2 linked regions of the Indioceanicola profundi genome follow. The protein of the gene in region 2 interacts with the protein of the main gene of each other region in a pairwise test. Links are inferred from orthologs where the notes say so. Each region holds a gene or a part of one and is shown on either strand. Other genes may lie near its edges.

Region 1 (3,907 bases), on a different replicon or contig from region 2:
GGAGAGGCCGGCAAGGGCTTCAACGTGGTCGCCAACGAGGTGAAGAATCTGGCCGGGCAGTCCGCCCGCTCCGCCCAGGAAGTCGGAGCCAAGATCGCCGCCATCCGCAAGAGCACGGATGAGGCGGTGGCCGCCATTGAGGAGATCGCCACCGTGATCCTGGACCTGGATCAGGTCAACGCGACCATCGCCGGGGCCGTGACCGAGCAGGATGCGGCCACCCGCGACATGGCCGGTCACGCCGCCGCCGCCGCGGAGGCAAGCCGCGCCTCCGCCGACCTCAGCGAGGAGGTCGTGGCCGTAGGCCGCTCGACCGGCGAGGCCGCGGACCGGATGACCCGCCTGTCGGAAACCCTGAAGGCCCGGACGGAAAGCCTGACCGCCGCCGTTGGCAAATTCGCCGAAGAGGTGCGGAGCGCGGCCTGACGGTTCCTAGAACGCCGGCGATTCGGCAATCCCCTCGCCGGGCGCGTCCGGCTCCAGCAATTCAGACCCGCCGGAGAGGAACTTCAGCTCACCCGTTGCGATGTCGAAATGACATCCGACCAGCTTGAGGGCTCCGGTCTCCACCCGCTCCCTGACCCAGGGGAAGGTCATCAGGTTTTCCAACCCCACCTCCACCGCCGCATGCTCGCAGGTGGTCTGGAGTTTGACCGGATCGCCCGCGCAGCAGGCCAGCGCCTTGACGCGCGCGGGCTCGGCAATGCGCATCCAGGCGCCGACAAAGTCGGTCGGGGCGGTGCTCTGCTTCAACAGGCTGGCAATGCCGCCGCAGCCGGCATGGCCCATGACGACGATGTTCTGCACCTGCAACTGCGTCACCGCAAATTCCAGCGCGGCGCTGGTGCCGTGGAAGTCCTGGTTGGGCGCATAGGGCGGCACCAGGTTCGCCACGTTGCGCACGACGAATATGTCGCCGGGCCCCGCATCGAAAATGAGCTGCGGGTCCACTCTGCTGTCGGAGCAGGCGATAATCATGCATTTGGGCTGCTGCCCGTCCTCTGCCAGGCGCTGATAGAGATCGCGCCCGACCCGCCATGTGCCTGTGCGGAAGCGCCGGTATCCTTCCAGAAGACTTTCCATGGTCGCCATGCCCCGATTGGGATCGCCGCCCGCATCTGGCGGGCGCAGGATGTATCCCTGTTAACGCTGCAATCGATCTATCGCAACCTCTTCATAGACCCTGCCGGTCCTGCTGCCCGGCAAGCCTACTGATGGTAGGGTCCGCCCGCAGCGCCGAATTGCACAGCGGACCGGACCATGACAACACACCAGAGCAACGACCCGATCACGCCGGACGGCCCCCTGATCCACGGCCATATGCTGGATGGGCGCGGAGGCGGGCGACGGCTGGGCTGGGCGGAGGCCCGCCTCGCCGAGCCGGCGGAGGGAGAGGTGCTCTGGCTGCATCTGGACCGCAAAGTCCAGGAAACCATGGACTGGCTGGAGCGGGAAAGCGGGATTCCGGAGCTGGCGGTGGAGGCCCTGACGGCGGAGGAGACCCGGCCCAGGCTGGTCAAGGTCGCGGGCGGCATGGTCCTGATCCTGCGCGGCGTCAACCTGAACCCCGGCGCGGAGCCGGAAGACATGATCTCCCTGCGCATCTGGGTCCAGGATCGCCGGATCGTGACCGTGCGGCTGCGTCGGCTTCTCGCCGTGGCGCAGGTGCGCGACGCCATTGCCGCCGGGCACGGTCCCGCCGATCCCGGCGACCTGATCGTCATGCTGGCCGAAAGCATGACCGAGATGATGGAGCCGATCATCCTGGAGATGGAGGAGGTGCTGGACAGCGTGGCCGATCCCGATGCCGACGAGTTGCCCCGGACCACCCGCGTCCGTCTGGCCGGCCTGCGCCGTCAGGCCGCGATCCTGCGCCGCTACATCGCCCCGCAACGCGATGCCCTGGCCAGACTGGCGGCAGACGACTCCTCTCCGCTCAGCGAGGGGGAGCGGCTCCGCCTGCGGGAGGTGGCGGACGACGTCACCCGCTATGTGGAGGCGCTGAACGCCACCTGGGAAAGAGGCGCCGTCCTGCAGGACGAAGTCGCAAACCGGCTGACGGAGCAGCTCAACAGCCGCCTTTACCTGATGTCCTTGATGGCGGGCATGTTCCTGCCCCTGACCTTCGTCACGGGTCTGCTGGGAATCAATGTGGGCGGGATTCCGGGTGCGGAGAGCGGCAATGCCTTTCTGATCGTCTGCGGGCTTCTGGGCCTGTTCGCGCTTCTTCAGTTGGCGCTGCTCCGCTGGCTGAAATGGATCTGATCCGGCCGCCCTATGGCGCTGCCCCGCGCCCGGCGCGGCGGAGAGTTGCCGACATTGCGCACGGGGCGGGTTGTTAAAGGTCTCCCGTCAAACCTACATTTCCACTCGCACAAGCCAAACCAACCACATTTTTAGCGGTGTAGTATGAGCAGCACAGCAATGGCGGGCAGCGCGCCCCTGCCCTCCGCAGCGAGCAGCGCGACCGAACCGCCCGTCAACCGGCTGCCGGCCCTGGCGGCGCTGCTGGCGTTGGCGGGCGGAGCCCTTTGGCTGGGCGATGCGGTGTCGGGACGCCAAGCTGTGCTTTACCTGCTAGGCGGTGCGCTCGGTGTCGTGCTTTATCATGCCGCCTTCGGCTTCACCCATGCCTTCCGCGTTTTCCTGACCGACGGGCGGGGGGCCGGCATCCGGGCGCAGATGGTGATGCTGGCTGTGGCCTGTGCCCTGTTCTTCCCGGCGCTCGGCCATGGCAGCCTGTTCGGCCAGTCCGTCGGCGGGATCATCTTCCCTGTCGGCACGGCGGTGGTGGCCGGAGCTTTCATGTTCGGCATCGGCATGCAGATCGCCGGCGGCTGCGCCTCCGGCACGCTCTACACCATCGGCGGGGGCAGCACCGCCATGCTGGTGACCCTGGCCTTCTTCATCGTCGGCTCGACCGTCGGCGCGCCGCACCTGCCCTGGTGGAACAGCCTGCCCCGCTTCGAATCCGTCTGGCTAATCGGGGAACTGGGCTGGCTGCCGGCGCTGGCCGTCAATCTGGCCGTGTTTGGCGCAGTCTACGCCCTGACTGTCTGGCTGGAGAAGCGCCGGCACGGCACGCTTCAGCATGAGCTGAACAGCAGCGCCGTGACGGATGGGCCGTTGTGGCGCCGTATGCTGCGCGGGCGCTGGCCGCTGCTGTGGGGCGCCGTAGCGCTGGCCGTGCTGAATTTCGCGACGCTGGCAGTGGCCGGCCGGCCCTGGGGCATCACCAATGCCTTCACCCTCTGGGGGTCCAAGGTCGCCATGAACTGGAATGAGGACATCCTGTTCTGGGACTACTGGGCCGATGCCGCCCAGGCCACGGCCCTGGAGTCCAGCATCTTCACCGACATCACCACGGTCATGAATTTCGGCCTGATCGCCGGCGCCCTCTTGGCCGCGGCCCTGGCCGGCCGCTTCGCGCCGAACCTGCGCCTGCCCTGGCGCATACTGGCGGCGAGCATCATAGGCGGCCTGCTGCTGGGCTATGGCGCGCGGATCAGCACGGGGTGCAACATCAGCGCCTATTTCGGCGGTGTAGCCTCTGGCAGCCTGCATGGCTGGGTCTGGTTGCCGGCCGCGCTCGCGGGCAATTGGGTCGGTCTTCGCCTCCGCCCCTGGTTCCGACCCGCATGAGCAATCCAGCACTCGGCGTGCCGTAACGGGCTTCGGTCCACCCGGTTGTTCTGTTGAATGACTGGGCGGGAGACAGGCCATGCGGGTATTTCCGCCTCAACCACGCTTCTGAGCGTGTTCCAGGCCCTCAGCGGGTGCACTGCGGACCAGACCGGCGGCAGCGCCTGCGCCGGAACCGAACGTCGCGGATCTTGGTCCAGGCAACCGGTGCATCATGCGGCGGAGCATCAGAAGCTGGCAGGCCGTCTCGCGCGACATGATCATG
Region 2 (4,039 bases):
CCCGCCAGGGTCGGGAGGCCATGCTGGCCCGTGCCGCGGCGCTCGGCGCGACGCTGTTGCTGGGCCTCGCCGTCGTCACCGCCGGGCAGGTGGAGGCGCAGGAGGCTGCTCCCGTGCCGGCTGCGGTCGTTGCGGCGTAAAACGCCGGAGGACGGCAACGGGAGCGGCTGACGTGGCGGGAGCGATCCGCTATCGTGCGGCAGGACCGACCATTTCGACTGCCGGGCGGACATGCGCACCCATCACGATCATCCGAACCTGTTCATCCTGGATCACCCGCTGATCCAGCACAAACTGTCCCACATGCGGGACAAATCGCGCTCTACCATGGGGTTCCGCCAGCTTCTGCGGGAAATCGCACTGCTGATGGGATACGAGATCACCCGCGACCTGCCCATGACGACGGAGCGGATCGAGACGCCGCTGGTGTCCATGGACGCCCCGGTGATCGAAGGGCGCAAGCTGGCCGTGGTGCCGATCCTGCGGGCCGGGCTGGTGATGGCCGAAGGGCTGCTGGAGCTGGTGCCGGCCGCGCGCGAGGGCCATATCGGCCTCTACCGCGATCATGAGACCAAGCGGCCAGTGGAATATCTGGTCAAGCTGCCGGACCCGGCCGGCCGCATGTTCATCCTGGTCGATCCGATGCTGGCGACCGGCTATTCCGCCGCGCATGCGGTGGACGTGCTGAACCGTCACGGCGTGCTGGATGCGCAGATCCGCTTCATGGCGCTGGTCTCGGCGCCTGAAGGGGTCCGCGTCTTCCATGAGGCGCATCCCAACGTGCCGGTCTTCACAGCGGCGCTGGACAGTCATCTGAACGAGAACGCCTACATCGTCCCCGGCCTGGGCGATGCCGGCGACCGGCTGTTCGGCACGAAGTAACGGACCGCTGAAGCAGGAACGGGGAGCGCTGTGCCGGCGCTCCCCGTTTCCGTTCTACTCCTGCCCCATGCGCAGGGCGGCGATGAAGGCGCTTTGCGGGATTTCCACCTCGCCGAACTGGCGCATGCGCTTCTTGCCTTCCTTCTGCTTGTCCAGAAGCTTGCGCTTGCGGCTGATGTCGCCGCCATAGCACTTGGCCAGCACGTCCTTGCGCATCGCGGCGATAGTCTCGCGGGCGATGACCCTGGCCCCGATGGCGGCCTGGATCGGGATCTTGAACATGTGGCGGGGGATCAGGTCCTTCAGCCGCTCCACCAGCTGGCGGCCGCGATATTCGGCCTGGGTGCGGTGGACGATCATGGACAGCGCGTCGACCGGTTCGTTGTTCACCAGGATCGACATCTTGACCAGGTCGCCCTCCCGATACTCCTCCAGCAGATAATCGAAGCTGGCATAGCCGCGGGAGATGGATTTCAGCCGGTCGTAAAAGTCGAACACCACCTCGTTCAGCGGCAGCTCATAGACCAGCATGGCCCGGCCGCCGACATAGGTGAGGTCCTTCTGGATGCCGCGCCGCTCGGTGCAGAGCTGCAGCACGCCGCCTAGATACTCGTCCGGCAGCATGATGCTGGCCTTGATCCAGGGCTCCTCGATCCGGTCGATCCGGATGGGATCGGGCATGTCGGCCGGGTTGTGCAGCTCCTTCACCGTGCCGTCGGTCATGTGCATGCGGTAGACGACCGATGGCGCGGTGGTGATGAGGTCCAGGTTGAACTCGCGCTCCAGCCGCTCCTGGATGATCTCCAGATGCAGCAGGCCCAGGAAGCCGCAGCGGAAGCCGAAGCCCAGCGCGGCACTGCTCTCCATCTCGAACTGGAAGCTGGCATCGTTCAGCGCCAGACGGCCCAGGCTGTCGCGCAAATCCTCGAAGTTCGCGGCGTCGGCCGGGAACAGACCGCAGAACACCACCGGGATGCTGGGCTTGAAGCCGGGCAGCATGCCGGTCGCCTGCCGCTTCTCATCCGTGATGGTGTCGCCCACCTTGGTATCGCGGATGTCCTTGATGGCGGCGGTGATGAAGCCCATCTCGCCCGGCCCCAGCCGGTCGATCTGCATCTTCTTCGGCCCGAAGATGCCGACGCGGTCCAGTTCGCGCGTGGCGCCGGTCGCCATGAAGCGCACCTTCTGGCCGGTCCTCAGCTCCCCGTTCATGACGCGCACCAGCACGACCACGCCCAGATAGGGGTCGTACCAGCTATCCACGATCAGGGCCTGGAGCGGGGCGTCCGCATCGCCCTTGGGCGGCGGCAGGCGGGTGACGATCGCCTCCAGCACGCCTTCGATGTTGATGCCGGACTTGGCCGACACCTCCACCGCGTCGGAGGCGTCGAGACCGATCACGTCCTCGATCTGTTGCTTCACACGGGGGATGTCCGCCGCGGGCAGGTCGATTTTGTTCAGGACGGGCACGATCTCATGGTTGGCGTCGATGGCCTGATAGACGTTCGCCAGGGTCTGCGCCTCGACGCCCTGTGAAGCGTCTACCACCAGGATGGAGCCTTCGCAGGCGGCAAGGCTGCGGGAGACCTCATAGGCGAAGTCCACATGGCCCGGCGTGTCCATGAGGTTCAACTGGTAGGTCTTGCCGTCCTTGGCCTTGTAGTTCAGCCGGACGGTCTGCGCCTTGATGGTGATGCCGCGCTCCCGCTCGATATCCATGTTGTCGAGCAGTTGCGCCTTCATCTCCCGCGCCTCGATGGCGCCGCAGAATTCGATGAGCCGGTCGGCAAGGGTGGACTTGCCGTGGTCGATATGGGCGATGATGGAGAAATTGCGGATGTGGGACAGGTCGGTCATGGAGCGCGGTCACCTCAAAGGACCGCAGGAACATAAGGCCGCGGCGCATGCGGTGCAACGTCGGCGCGGCGGATGGGCGGCCCGCGCCGCTTCGCGGCTGCTCTGCGCGCCCCTTCTCGCCCTGCTGGCGGGACTTCTTCCGGCCTCCGCCCAGGCCGAACCGCAGGTGCCCGCCGGCATCTGGATGAAGCCTGGCGGCAAGGCGGCGGTGGAGCTGTTCGCCTGTGAGGGCGGGAAGCTGTGCGGCCGGCTGATGTGGGCGCGCAAGAGCGTCTATCCCGAGGGCCAGACCAGGGACATCAACAATCCCGACCCCGATTTACGCAGCCGGGAACTGTGCGGAGCCGTCATCCTGTGGGGGCTGGAATGGGACGGCCCCGACACCTGGGAGGATGGCTGGGTTTACGATCCCTCCACCGGCAGCACCTATAATGCCCGGATCGTCATTGAGGGGCCGGAGACCCTGAATGTGCGTGGCTACAAATACGTGACCCTGCTGGGCAAGACCCAGACCTGGGCGCCTGCCCCGGACGATCTGGACCTCTGCACGCAGCCGATGACGGCGGAAGCCCGCTGATACGGGAGCAGGTCAGATGCCCGCCCCGTTCTCCATGAAGGCCGCTTCCGGCAGGGAGTGGTCCATGTTCAGGGCGGGAACTTCGTTGGCGCGGCGGCCGACGACGCGGGCGGGGACGCCGGCCACGGTGCTGTAGGCCGGGACCGGATGCAGCACCACGCTGCCCGCCCCGATCTTGGCGCACATGCCGACCTCGATATTGCCCAGGATCTTGGCTCCGGCCCCGATCAGCACGCCGTTGCGCACCTTGGGATGCCGGTCGCCGCACTCCTTTCCGGTGCCGCCCAACGTGACGCCCTGGAGGATGGAGACATCGTCGCCCACCACCGCCGTTTCCCCGATCACCACGCCGGTGGCATGGTCGATCAGCACCCGGACGCCGATGCGGGCATTAGGGTGGATGTCCACCCCGAACCGCTCCGCCACCACGCTCTGCAGATGGTGCGCGATCCAGTGGCGGCCGGCCTGCCAATAGTGATGGGCCACCCGGTGGGCCTGCAGCGCCTGCCAGCCCTTGAAGTGCAGGAAGGGATGAACCAGACCGGCGGCGGCGGGATCGCGGTCGCGCACGGCGGACAGATCCACCGCCGCGGCCTCCACCAGGCAAGGCTCGTCGGCCAGGGCCTGCCGGATCAGGTCGTACAGCGTGTTGGCCCCGACCTCCCCCGCCAGCTTGGCGGAGAGAAGGTCGGCCAGCGCGCCGTCCAGATCGTCATGGCGCAG

What was found. The genes of interacting proteins can lie anywhere in the genome.
Region 1: the proteins of lepA (region 2) and DOL89_RS18820 interact in binary tests that used the Escherichia coli proteins (3 or more experiments, as listed by UniProt). The link is inferred for Indioceanicola profundi from one-to-one orthologs.

Annotation. Positions count from the first base shown.
Region 1 is NZ_CP030127.1:580,544-584,450, reverse strand. The notes cover bases 401-3,262. They hold DOL89_RS18820 (zinc transporter ZntB), read left to right. Parts: upstream 401-1,260; coding sequence 1,261-2,265; downstream 2,266-3,262. Other genes in these bases: DOL89_RS18815 (YeeE/YedE family protein), read left to right, coding at 2,410-3,262; DOL89_RS18825 (carbonic anhydrase), read right to left, coding at 433-1,083; DOL89_RS25875 (methyl-accepting chemotaxis protein), read left to right, coding at 401-426. Also shown: more of DOL89_RS25875, read left to right, coding at 1-400; more of DOL89_RS18815, read left to right, coding at 3,263-3,642; DOL89_RS18810 (hypothetical protein), read left to right, coding at 3,899-3,907. UniProt on the Escherichia coli protein: Zinc transporter. Acts as a Zn(2+):proton symporter, which likely mediates zinc ion uptake. Purified ZntB reconstituted in liposomes also binds and transports Cd(2+), Ni(2+) and Co(2+).
Region 2 is NZ_CP030126.1:3,407,657-3,411,695, forward strand. What follows is about bases 339-3,332. They hold lepA (translation elongation factor 4), read right to left. Parts: upstream 2,740-3,332; coding sequence 937-2,739; downstream 339-936. Other genes in these bases: upp (uracil phosphoribosyltransferase), read left to right, coding at 339-882; DOL89_RS16275 (DUF2147 domain-containing protein), read left to right, coding at 2,720-3,316; cysE (serine O-acetyltransferase), read right to left, coding at 3,329-3,332. In the rest of the region: DOL89_RS16260 (hypothetical protein), read left to right, coding at 1-140; more of upp, read left to right, coding at 232-338; more of cysE, read right to left, coding at 3,333-4,039. UniProt on the Escherichia coli protein: Required for accurate and efficient protein synthesis under certain stress conditions. May act as a fidelity factor of the translation reaction, by catalyzing a one-codon backward translocation of tRNAs on improperly translocated ribosomes.